DNA from 2 places in the Variovorax sp. efr-133-TYG-130 genome. Region 2 is predicted to be linked to the other one. Evidence: predicted binding sites of a transcription regulator. Region 2 holds the regulator's gene; the other holds the start of a gene.
What was found. Region 2 encodes sigma-54, which starts transcription at its own class of promoters, with help from an activator protein. Its sites were predicted from a motif close to TGGCANGNAANCTGCTTT; they were not measured.

Region 1: the regulator sigma-54 is predicted to act here: its motif matches at 3,707-3,724, upstream of QRN67_RS24225 (pilin).

What each region holds. Positions count from the first base shown of each region.
Region 1 covers NZ_JARVTD010000029.1:285,354-291,310, reverse strand. The annotation lists gene QRN67_RS24245 (pilus assembly protein) at 1-1,196, shown strand, start outside; gene QRN67_RS24240 (type IV pilin protein) at 1,226-1,687, shown strand; gene QRN67_RS24235 (GspH/FimT family pseudopilin) at 1,684-2,259, shown strand; gene QRN67_RS24230 (hypothetical protein) at 2,625-2,945, shown strand; gene QRN67_RS24225 (pilin) at 3,126-3,647, opposite strand; gene QRN67_RS24220 (3',5'-cyclic-nucleotide phosphodiesterase) at 3,856-4,659, opposite strand; gene QRN67_RS24215 (CHASE2 domain-containing protein) at 4,689-5,957, opposite strand, start outside.
Region 2 covers NZ_JARVTD010000007.1:35,215-41,171, forward strand. The annotation lists gene QRN67_RS08695 (phospholipase D family protein) at 1-1,055, opposite strand, end outside; gene QRN67_RS08700 (RNA polymerase factor sigma-54) at 1,066-2,673, opposite strand; gene lptB (LPS export ABC transporter ATP-binding protein) at 2,694-3,488, opposite strand; gene lptA (lipopolysaccharide transport periplasmic protein LptA) at 3,485-4,186, opposite strand; gene QRN67_RS08715 (thiol:disulfide interchange protein DsbA/DsbL) at 4,311-4,958, opposite strand; gene QRN67_RS08720 (SPOR domain-containing protein) at 5,108-5,872, opposite strand; gene argS (arginine--tRNA ligase) at 5,884-5,957, opposite strand, start outside.

The DNA.
Region 1 (5,957 bases), on a different contig from region 2:
AGATCCTGAAGATGCGCACCAGCGCGCCGACAGCCACGACCCCCACCTACAAGTGGTTTGCGGTGGTGGCCAGCGGCGTCAACAACTACACCAAGGTGAACGCGGCCAACAACTACAGCTCCGGCAACCCCGCCCTGTTCCTGCTCGACCTTTCGAAGGCGCCCGAGACGGCCTGGACGCTTGGCACCAACTACTACAAGGTGGAATTTCCATTCGATGCGACGCTGGCGGTCACCAAGGCCACCGGCATGCTCAACTTCAAGGCGGCCATTGCCACCGGCGGCAACCGCGAAGTGGCCCAGATCTTCGCGGGTGACCTGCACGGCAACATGTGGAAGCTCGACTTCCGCAACCACGGCACCTCCGAGTGGAACATGGCGAACCTGTCGGCCTTCAAGAACGCCAGCAGCAACGCCCCCTACCCCCTCTACGTCGCCAAGGACAGCGCGGGCAACGTGCAGCCCATCAGCATGGCCCCCACGCTGGTGGCCGCGACGAACAACATCAACGCGATCCAGGTGGCCTTCGGCACCGGCAAATACCTGGAAGTGGACGACCGCTCGTCGACCGCGCAGAACTCGTTCTACGTGGTGTACGACGACGGCACGAGTGTTGCCGATGCGACGCCGAACGGATCCGGCGCCATCAGCGGGCGTGCAAGATTGAGAGCCGCCTCGATCGACTCCACCGGCGCGATCACCGTGCCCAGCTTCACCTGGGGCCGCGCCACCAGCGACCTCACCAACTCATCGACCGTGAGCTCGGGCTGGTACATGGACTACGCCAGCACCGAGCGCCAGGTGAGCGGGGCGCTGTTGAACGGCAGCACACTGATATTCGGCAGCCTGATTCCGGGCACGGCAGGCAACTCGACCAACTGCGGCGTCAGCGGGGGCGGCGGCAATTCGTACATCGTCGACGTGGACACCGGCATGGGGACACGACGGGTATCGACCGTCGGCATCATGGGGCAGCCCTTGGTGATCGAGGTGGCGTCCACGGTCGAATCAATCAGCGACAGCACCGGCCGGCGCAAGAAGAGGATCACCAGCCAGGTGATTGCACAAGGTTCCGGCGGTGTCGGCAATGCCGCTGGCGGCACGGGCAACACCGGCCAGAGCAGCGTCGTCATAACCGCGGGCCGGTTGAGCTGGCGGCAGATCAACAACTACCTGGACCTGAAGCGCGGATCTTGAACATGAACCACATAAAGAAACGTGCCTCCATGGGCGGCTTCACGCTCATCGAATTGATGATCGTCGTGGCTGTGATCGGGATCCTGGCGGCTATTGCGTATCCGGCGTATACAGATTCGGTGCTGAAGGGTCGGCGCGCACAAGCGCGCACAGCGTTGCTCGAACTCATGCAGCAGCAGGAGCGGTACATGACGCAGCGCAATGCTTACCTCGATTTCACGACCAGTAATACGGGCGTGGTCACCCAAGCAACCACAACTTTGCCGAATCCGCTGCCTTTCAAGAATTACTCGGGCGATAGCTCGTCCAGCCCGGCCTATTGGCTCTCTGCAGCCAAATGCGGTAGTCAGTCCCTCTCCGAGTGTGTGCTTCTGACTGCCACGCCCACGGGAACGGATTCCGTCGTCGGCGCGCTGACCCTCAGCAGCACGGGCGCAAAAACCTGCAACATCGCTTCGACCGATGCCAAGTTCAGGCTTTGCTGGCCATGAGACGACTCAGCCAAAGCCAGAACATCGGCTTCACGCTGATCGAATTGATGGTGACGATCGCCATCGCGGCAGTCTTGCTGGTGATTGGCGCGCCAAGCTTTGTGACCTTTCAGCGCAATTCGGAACTCACATCGGCGGCCAATTCTTTCGTTGCTGCCCTGGGCGCCGCACGGGGAGAAGCAATGAAGCGTGGCCGGCAAGCAGTTGTAGTGCCCCGCGCGGACAACAACTGGGCAACCGGTTGGACCGTTTTTGTCGACACAGACAACAACCAACAATTCAATGGATCAGACATCCTCATCGTGCAGGGAAGCGCACTGCCTAGCTATTTCAACGCCACAGGACAGGGAACAGCGCAGAACAGCCCGGCGTACATCATGTTCAATCCCTCGGGCTACACACAGACCAGTGATTCGACTTTTCAGTCAGCGACGTTGAAGATTGAACGCAACGACATCTCGGGCACGGCGAAGACGCAGCAGACTCGGATTGTGGTGATTGCAAAGACCGGCCGCGTCCGCGCGTGCCAGCCTGCTACGGATGCAACCTGTACGACTTCGGCAACGGAATAGCAGCGTCCGCGCTACCGAATCGCGCCCACGAATCGAGGAAGCACGAAGTGGATGCAAGTCGTCCGCAGTCTGAATCGGAGCAAGAGTTTTTCGGTGTAACTGCGTCGCTATACTGCGCCAGTCATGCCAGAAGACGGCGTGATCGGGATTGGTCTCCCGTGCAATCACTGCGATACAAGCCGCGGTTTCCTCGCAGGGTCTGCGGCTTCGTCGTTCGTGCCTCCAGTTTTGGCGGCTCGGCGGGCGGGCGCGAACCCGGCCGGTTTCACGCAAGTGGTTGCCCGGTAGACCAACCCGTCGAGCTGCCGCCCCGATTGGTCTCGTGACGGCAGTTTTTGAAAGCTGCAATCACTTGGAGGCCGTTCATGGCTGCATCCGCCCGCGCGTCTGCGCACGCTCCTTCGCTCCCTGAGTCTTCTGAAAACGTCAGCGCGGAATCGCTTGCACTGCAGGCATGCGATGACATTGACAACCTGCAGATTGTGCGGCGCGCCTACACGTGTCTCGAAAAACTCATCGCTCCGCACCACGTGAACGACACGGAAGAGGTTTATCCGACGCGTTCTGAATTCAGCGCCTTGGTCTGGCTGGTCAACGATGAGTTGGGGCGGCGAATCGACGCAGCCGAAATCACGGTTCGATCGCTTCGTATTGCGCTAAATGACAGAGCGTCAATTGGAGTCTGACCCTGTTTTTTCGTGGTCGACCGAAGCCACAAATCAAGACGGCGTCTTGAGGTTTATCTGCGCAGGACCGGTATTAGCACCCCGTCAAAGGTCGCGGTTGCTAACTAAGTCCCAGTGGCGCAGCCAACAAAAAAGAAAAAGCCGGCTGACACTTTAATGTCAGCCGGCATTATTTTTTAATTACGGATAGATACCGCGGCAAGAAGCCGGAAGATATTTTGGAGGAATCGTGGTTGCGCCAGCAGGAGTCGAAGCCGTGGTGCCACCGCAGGCCCATCCAGCAATCGTCTTCCCGCCATCTTTCGTCCCATCAACTGCAGTGGTTCCAGTTTGAACGGGCACCAAGGTAAGCACATTGGTAGCGGTGGTCAGGGCGGTAAGGTTTGCTTCGTTCGCGGTTACGGTGATGACACCATTTGCACTGGCAGTGACAGATTTGACAAACTTGCTCGTAGCAGTAGTGCAAGCGGCGGGCAGTGCGGCGGATGCATCGACACCACTTGACGACTGCAGTGCCTCCGTGATGCCAGTGCGGCAAGCAGATGCGGCCAGAACAACTTCAGAAAGCTTGGCCCGTACCGTGTAATCTTGATACGCAGGCAGCGCCACAGCAGCCAAGATACCGATGATCGCCACAACGATCATCAATTCGATAAGGGTGAAACCCTTTTGCACGTTGCGTGCGATAGAACGACGGTTCATTCACTAACTCCAGGTTGGTTGGTTGTCACGCCCGGGAACCTGCCCGGAGCGGGAGAACTTCCGCAGCATCTGTGCCACCCTCCAAACCAGCCTTCTGTCGACCGAACACGTCACCTTTGTTTACCAACGTGTAACACGATGCGACACATTTTGTGTCCAGATGCTTCTTGCATGACAAATATGTCAACCGGCAAGGGCTGCCGATGCGTCAGAAAGTCAACACCCCATCCGCCTTCAACCACCGGATATCCCGCTGCGCCACCCCCGCCACCTGATGCTCTCCCAGCGCCTCGATCTGGCTCATGATTTCGTCGGTTTCCGCCGGCTTGGTATGGGTGATGTAGATCGGAAACTGCTTCGCGGGGTCGATCCGCGCCAGTTCGCCTGCCAGCATCACTGGTGACAAATGCAAGCTGCGCTCGGCCAGCGCCTGCTCCCTGTTGCTGAAGGCCGTCTCTATCACCAGCATCGCCACATCCAGCGCGTTGACCCGGTCCCAGAACGGCGGGTTGCGCTCGGTGTCACCGCTGAAAACCCAGTTCGCGCCGCCGGAAGCCCGTCGCACGGCAAAGCCGCAGGCCGGCACGGTGTGCACGGCCGGCAGCACCTCGATCGACTTGGGCGCACAGCTGCCCAGCTGCAGCATCTGCCCCACCTCGATGTCGTGAAAGCTCACGAACGGCGCTTCAGGGCTGGGAATGCTCTCGAAATCGGGCCAGATGACGTTGTTGAACACGTGAGCGCGCAGCGCTTCGATGGTGGCGCGCAGCGCATGCACGCGCAGCGGTCTGGAGCGGCGGCTGCCGATGGCGTCGAGCATCAGGGGCAGGGCGGCAATGTGGTCGAGGTGGCAGTGCGTCAGAACCACGTCGTCGATGGCGGCCATTTCTTCGAGCGAGAGGTCGCCCACGCCGGTGCCCGCATCGACGAGCAGGTCGGTGTCGACCAGGAACGAGGTGGTGCGGCAGTCTTTGGCAATGGCGCCTGAGCAACCCAGCACACGAACCTGCATTGTGAAAGACCCCTTGTGTGTGTCTGTCGTCATTTGGTTTCGAACCGGGTTGCGCCGTCCCAGTTCGGATCCTGGGGTCGCAACGCCATGGAGGCTAAACGCTGGGCGTAGAGCTGGTAAAGGACTTTTTTGGCATCCGCGGCGAGCAAGGGGGCCAGCAAGTTCCGGCCCACGGCCCAGTCCTGGCGGCGGTAGGCGGCGAGCACGGCGCCCCAGCGCTCGAGCATCGGCTGGGCCTGTTTTTCGGCTTCGGGCGTGCGCTCGGCCAGGGGGGTGAACACGGCCACGGCCTGCGCCTTGCCCTTGACGCGCACGCTGTCGAGCTCCTGCCAGACGTAGCCGGGCGCCAGTTCCTGGGTGGCGCCGCTGGCGACGATCTCCACCCCGTAGTGGCCGCTCAGGCCTTCGAGGCGCGACGCGAGATTGACCGCGTCGCCGACGACGGTGTAGCTGCGCCGCGCGGCCGAGCCCATGTCGCCCACGCTCATGACGCCGCTGTTGATGCCGATGCCCACGCTGATCTCCGGGCGGCCGCCGGCGCGGTTGGCGCTGTTGATGTCGCGCACGGCATCGGCCATGCCGAGCGCGGCGCGCACGGCCAATGCGGCGTGGTCGGGCGCGTCGATGGGCGCGCCCCAGAAGGCCATGACGCAGTCGCCCATGTATTTGTCGACGGTGCCGCGGTGCGCGCTGATCACGTCGGTGAGCCGGCTGAAGACGGTATTGAGGAAGGCCTGGAGCTGCGCCGGGGTCATCTGCTCCGACAGGCGGGTGAAGTCGCGCATGTCGCAGAACATCACGGTCATCTGCTTGCTTTCGGCGCGCATGCTGTAGCGGTCCGGCTGGACCAGCATTTCGTCGACCAGCTGCGGCGGAACATAGGTGCCGAAGAGCCGAACGAGCCCGCGCCGCGCGCGCGATTCGACGAAGTAGCCCCAGCTCATGCTGAGCACGAAAGCGAGCATGGTCATGGCAAGGGCCGATGCCAGCGGCAGCACGAGGCCGTACCCCACGAAGAGCCAGGAATTGAGCCCGACCAGCCCGGCGATGGTTGCCGCGACCAGCAGCACCGCGCGCGGCGCCGACAGCAGCGACAGGCCGAAGGCCAGCAGCAGCCCCGTCACCAGCACGCTCAGCACTTCGTAGCCGGGCGCATAGTCCGGCACGCTGAACAGCCGCCGGTCGAGCAGGCCGGAGACGACGTTGGCGTGCACTTCCACGCCCGGGAACGCGGCTTCGACGGGGGTGGCGCGCAGGTCCTGCAGGCCCGGCGCGGTGGCGCCGACGAGCACGATCTT
Region 2 (5,957 bases):
GCGCCCGGTATCAGGTAGGGCGAGACGATGGTGACCTCGGCGCGCGCGCGGCGCATCTGCTCGACCACGTTGTAGCGCACGCTGTCGACGTCTAGCAGCGGCACGCCGCCGTACGACGCGGTCTTGCCGATCACGCGGTCGGGCGAGTCGGCATAGGCCTCGGCCAGGGTCCAGATCAGGCCCAGCCTGCCGGCGTTCAGGTCGTCGGCGATCGGGCTGTAGCCCAGCAGGTCGTTGGGCGCGGGCGGCGGCGGCGGCGGGGTGGTGTCGGCGCCGGTGGCGGCGTCGAAGCGGCGCTGCAGTTCCTCGCGCGAAAGGTTGCTCGCCACCACCGACTGCACGGGGCGCACATAAGTGCTGTTCCAGTATTGGTCGAACAGGCTGCCGAGCCGGGGAATGAGCGCGCCGGTCACGAAGGTGTCGAGGTCTAGAAAGTTCTCGCCCGCCGTGCGCGTGAAGTACTGGTTGCCGATGTTGCGCCCGCCCGCCACCGCCATCGCGCCGTCGGCGATGAACAGCTTGTTGTGCATGCGGCGGTTCACGCGGCTGAAGTCGAACAGCGAAGCCGCGAAGCGCCTGACCAGGCTGCTGCGCCCGGCCGGGAACGGGTTGAACAGCCGCAGCTCCACATTCGGCGTAGCGGCAAAGCCGAGCAGCAGTTCGTCTTCGCCGGAGGTGTAGAGGTCGTCCATGAGCACCCGCACGCGCACGCCGCGCAGGGCGGCGTCGCGCAGGGTGCGCAGCAGGTAGCGGCCGGTCTCGTCGTTCTCGATCTGGTAGTACTGCACGTCCAGCGTGCGCTGGGCGCGGCGCGCGAGCTCTATGCGGGTGGCGAAGGCGAAGTCGCCGCCGGGCATCAGGCGAAAGCCGCTCAGGTCGGGGTCGGGCTGGGCCGCCATCGCGAGCTTGCCGAGCGCGGTGTCGGCCGACACGGCCATGGCCTTGGTGGGCGGGCGCGGCGCCTCGTCGGGCAGGGTGGCGCAGCCGCTGAACAGCAGCACGGCCAGCAAAGCGATCACCCAATGGCCCCAGCGCGACATCGGGAGACGGCTCATCGAAGGCTTTCTACAGGGCCTTGCGCAGATTGGCGGGCGCAATGCGCAAGGCCTCGCGGTACTTGGCCACGGTGCGGCGCGCGCACTCGATGCCCTGCTCCTTCAGCATCTCGGAGATCTGGCTGTCCGACAGCGGCTTCTTGATGCTCTCGGAGCTCACGAACTGCTTGATCAGCGCGCGCACCGCCGTGCTCGACGCGTTGCCGCCGGTCTCGGTGCCCAGCGCCGAGCCGAAGAAATACTTCAGCTCGACCGTGCCGAACGGCGTGGCCATGTACTTGGCGGTGGTCACGCGCGAGATGGTGGATTCGTGCAGGCCCAGTTCGTCCGCAATTTCGCGCAGCACCAGCGGGCGCATGGCCAGCTCGCCGTGCACGAAGTAGCTCTTCTGGCGCTCGACGATGGCGTTGCTCACGCGCAGGATGGTGTCGAAGCGCTGCTGGATGTTCTTGATGAACCAGCGCGCCTCCTGCAGCCGCTGCGAAAGCGCCTGGCTGCCCTCGCCCTTGTGCGACTTGAGCGCACCGGCATAGATGTCGTGCACGCGCAGGCGCGGCATGACCTCGGGATTCAGCATGACGCGGAACTTGACGTTGGTGCCGCGTCCGGTCTTGGTGACGATCACGTCGGGAATGACGATGTTGCGCTCGACGTCGACGAAACGGCGCCCCGGCTTGGGCTCCAGCCGCGCAATGACCTGCAGCGCCGAGCGCACCAGCTCTTCGCTGCTGCGGGTGAGCGTGGCCAGGCGCTTGAAGTCGCGCCGCGCGAGCAGCTCCATCGGCTGCTTGCAGATGGCGATCGCGGTCTTGTAGACCTGTGCCTGCTCTTCGTCCTCGTCGTCGTCCTCGGCAGCCAGCGCGCGCAGCTGGATGCTCAGGCATTCGCCGAGGTCGCGCGCGCCAACGCCCACCGGCTCCAGGCTCTGCAGCAGGCCGAGCGCCACCTGGAAGTGGTGCACCAGGTCGTCGAACTGGTCGTTGTCGTCGCCGGCCAGGCCCGAGGCCAGCGCGGGCAGGGAGTCTTCGAGGTAGCCGTCGTCGTTGAGCGACTCGATCAGGAAACGCAGCGCGGCGCTGTCGTTCTCGCTCAGGCGCAGGCTCAGCGCCTGGCGGTGCAGGAACGACTGCAGCGATTCCTGGCTGCGCGCGAGTTCGGTGGCGTCGGCGCGTTCGTCGTCGCCCAGGTTGTTCTGGCGCGCGGGAGCGTCGCTGCCCCACTCGCTGTCGTCGGGCGCCATGTCGACGGTGCCGTCGCCTTCCCAGTCGGGCTCGCGCTCGGCGATCTCGGCGGCGGGGCCGTCGGAGTCGGCCGTGGTGGTGGTGGCGGTCTCGGTCGAGGCGGTGGAGGTGCTGGCAGGCGGCGGGGTGAAGTCGCTCTCGCCGTCGCCGCCGTCACTGCCGTCATCGCGCGCCGCGGGCGCGTCGGCGGTGTCGAGCCCGAACTCCTCGCGCGCCGCTTCTTCCGCGGTGCGCTCGAGGAAGGGGTTCTCGTCGAGCATCTGCTCCACTTCCTGGCTCAGTTCGAGCGTGGAGAGTTGGAGCAGCCTGATCGACTGCTGCAGTTGGGGCGTCAACGCCAAGTGCTGCGAGACGCGAAGGGACAGCCCTTGCTTCATGTGGAGAACCCGACCCTTCCTTACATGCGGAAGTGTTCGCCCAGGTACACCCTGCGTACCTCGGCGTTGTCGACGATCTCCGAGGGCGTACCTTGTGCCAGCACATGCCCGTCGCTGATGATGAACGCGTGATCGCAGATGCCCAGCGTTTCGCGCACGTTGTGGTCGGTGATGAGCACGCCGATGCCGCGCTCCTTCAGGAAGCTGATGATCCGCTGGATTTCGATGACGGCGATCGGGTCGATGCCGGCGAAGGGCTCGTCCAGCAGGATGAAGCGCGGCTGGGTGGCCAGGGCGCGTGCGATCTCGACGCGGCGTCGCTCGCCGCCCGACAGCGCCAGCGCCGGCGAATCGCGCAGGTGGTCGACGCGCAGGTCGGCCAGCAGTTCGGACAGGCGCTCTTCAATGTGCTGCTTGGACAGCGGCGCGAGCTTGCCGCTCGCGTCGGGCTCGTGCTGCAGTTCGAGCACGGCGCGCACGTTTTCCTCCACCGTGAGCTTGCGGAAGATCGAGGCTTCCTGCGGCAGGTAGCTCAGGCCCATGCGCGCGCGGCGGTGGATGGGCATGTGGGCGATGGGCTCGCCGTCGATGGTGATGTCGCCCGCGTCGGCGCGCACCAGCCCGACGATCATGTAGAACGAGGTGGTCTTGCCGGCGCCGTTGGGGCCGAGCAGCCCGACGACTTCACCCTTCTGCACGTCGAGCGAGACGTCCTTCACGACCGTGCGGCTGCCGTAGCTCTTCTTCAGGCCGCGCGCCACCAGGCGGCTGCCCGGTGCGCCGTTGGCTTCCTGGGTTCCAGCGGTTTCGATCACTTGCGGGTTTCTCCATCGCCACCGAGCGTGGTGGTCGAGCGCAGGCCCGTGCCGGGCGCGGGCGTGGACGCTGCCGGCTTGGCTCCGGCCGGTGCGCCGGGCGCGGGCGCCGTGGCGGCCTTGGGTGTCAGGATGGTCTTGACGCGGCCGCTCGGGGACGACGCGTTGACCGCGGTGTTCGGCGGCACGGTGGAACCGTTGACCGTGTAGGTGTCGTTGCTCTGGTCGTAGACGATCAGGGCGCCGGTGCTCACGTCGTTCGGCGTGGAACCGAGCAGGCGGCGCATTTCCGCGTTGCGGATGAACTTGACGTTGTCGGCACGGCTGTCGTACTCGATGACTTCGGACTCGCCCTCGATCCACTCGTCGGGGGCGTTGCGCTTCTGCTTGTAATAGGCCCGCTTGCCGGGTGCCGCCGTGACCACGCCGTACTGGTAGCCCTCGGCGTCCTGGCGGACATCGAGCCGCGCGCCGCGGATGATGATCGTGCCTTTTGTTACCAGCACGTTGCCCGTGAACACGCTGGTCTGCTTGAGGTCGTCGTAGCGCATGGCATCCGACTCGATGTTCATCGGCTTGCTGCGGTCGGCGGTCTCGGCCAGGGCGCCCGAGGCAAGGCCGGCCAGCAGCAACGCGGCGGCGGCCAGGCGGCCGCCGCGACGCAGGAAGGGAGTGGTGGAGTAAGAATGCAATGTCATAGAGGCACGAAACTTGCTCGGCATTGTATGCGGCTGATTGCGACAACCCGCACGCACAGATGAAAAAGCCCGCCGAAGCGGGCCGGGGATGAGGCGCGGCGCCACGAGGTGCGCAAAGCCCGTGTCAGCCCTTCTTGGCTTCGCCCACGAGGTAGTTCACGACCTGCAGCACCTTGGTCATGCTGCCGGCGGTTTCGCCGTCCACGTACCAGCGGCCGGCCACGGCCATCGCCGGCACCCCGGCCACCTTGTAGGCGTCGGTCATCTGCGAAGCCCGCTTGGCCTTGCTGGCCACGCCGAACGAGGTGAACAGTTCCTTGAACTTCGCGGCGTCGAGGCCGTTGGCGGCGGCCCAGGCAATGATGTTGGCGTCGCCGTTCACGTTCTGGCGCTGTGCGTGGATCGCGTTGAACACCTTCGGCTGGTATTCGTCGACCTTGCCCATGGCCTCGAGCGTGTAGTACAGGCGCTGCTTGGCTTCGACGTCGTTGCCCACGAAAGGCACCGGGATGCGGCGGAAGGCCACTTCCTTGGGGGCCGACTTGACCCAGGCTTCGAGCGACGGCTCGAAGTCGTTGCAATGGGGGCAGTTGTACGAGAAGAACTCGACCACTTCGACCTTGCCGGCCGGCGCGTCGACGGGCACGCGCTTGTCGAGCACCAGGTACTCGGTGCCGGCCTTGGGCGCACGCGCCTGGGCATGGGCCGGGTTGGCGGCCAGGGACAGCAGCCCGAGCGAGGTGGCGGCCAGCGAAAAGTCACGACGTTTCATTGAAAGGGTTCTCCAGTTGGTACGGCAGACTGAGCCGGCACGCGGCGGGGAGTTCCCCCGCCCGCGGCGCGCCCAAGGCGATGAATGGTGGCGGCAGATACCGCGCGGCGAAGCTTAAGGGCTATTGGTGGCAATCGATCGCCACGGCTTCAGCGCTGCACCCGCACGAGCGCTGAATCGAGACCGCCGCCGTCCAGGCGCTCCTTGAGCCGGTCGGCGTCTTCCTTCTTGTTGAAGGGGCCGGCCCGCACGCGGTAGACGGTGCGGCCCGCCTGCTCGCGCTCGGTGACCTTGGCCTCGACGCCCATCAGCGACAGCTTGGCGCGCTGGGCCTCGGCGTCGTCGGTGGTGCGGAAGGCGCCGGCCTGCACGAAGTACATGAACGGGTCGGCGCCCGAGCTGCTGCTGGCGGCGCTGCTGTTGCTGCTGGGCGCGGCCGACGCGGTGGTCGTGCTGCCGGAGCCGCCGCCCGAGCGGGCGCGCGCCAGGTCGCCCAGCGGGTCGTTCGACGGCGGCAGCGCGTTGGCCTCGGCGGGCGCGGGGGCGGTGCGCGGCTTGGCGGCGGTGGGGGGCACCACCACGGGCACGGGCGGCGCGGTGGTCGCCGGCGCGGTGGCAGGCGCGACGGCGGTGGTGGCCGGCTCGCCGGTGACGGGATTGACCGGACCGCCCGCGGCCGGCGCCGGCTTGGGCGCGCCAGCCTTGCCTGCCAGCGGCGCGTTCGGGTCCCAGTCGCGGTTCTTGCGGGCCTCGGCCTCGTCCTGCTCGGCGCCGCCGCGCTGCGTCTTGGTCACGAAAGGAATCGGCACCTTGGTCACGTAGACCGCGATGCCCAGCGCGACGCCCAGGCCGAGCACCAGCCCGATGATCAGGCCGATGACGATGTTGCCGCGTTGTCTGGTTGTCTTCTTCATGGTGGGGTGGTTCACATCTTGCTCGGCGCACTGACGCCGAGAATCGCGAGGCCATTGTGCAGCACCTGCGCGGTCGCGGCGACCA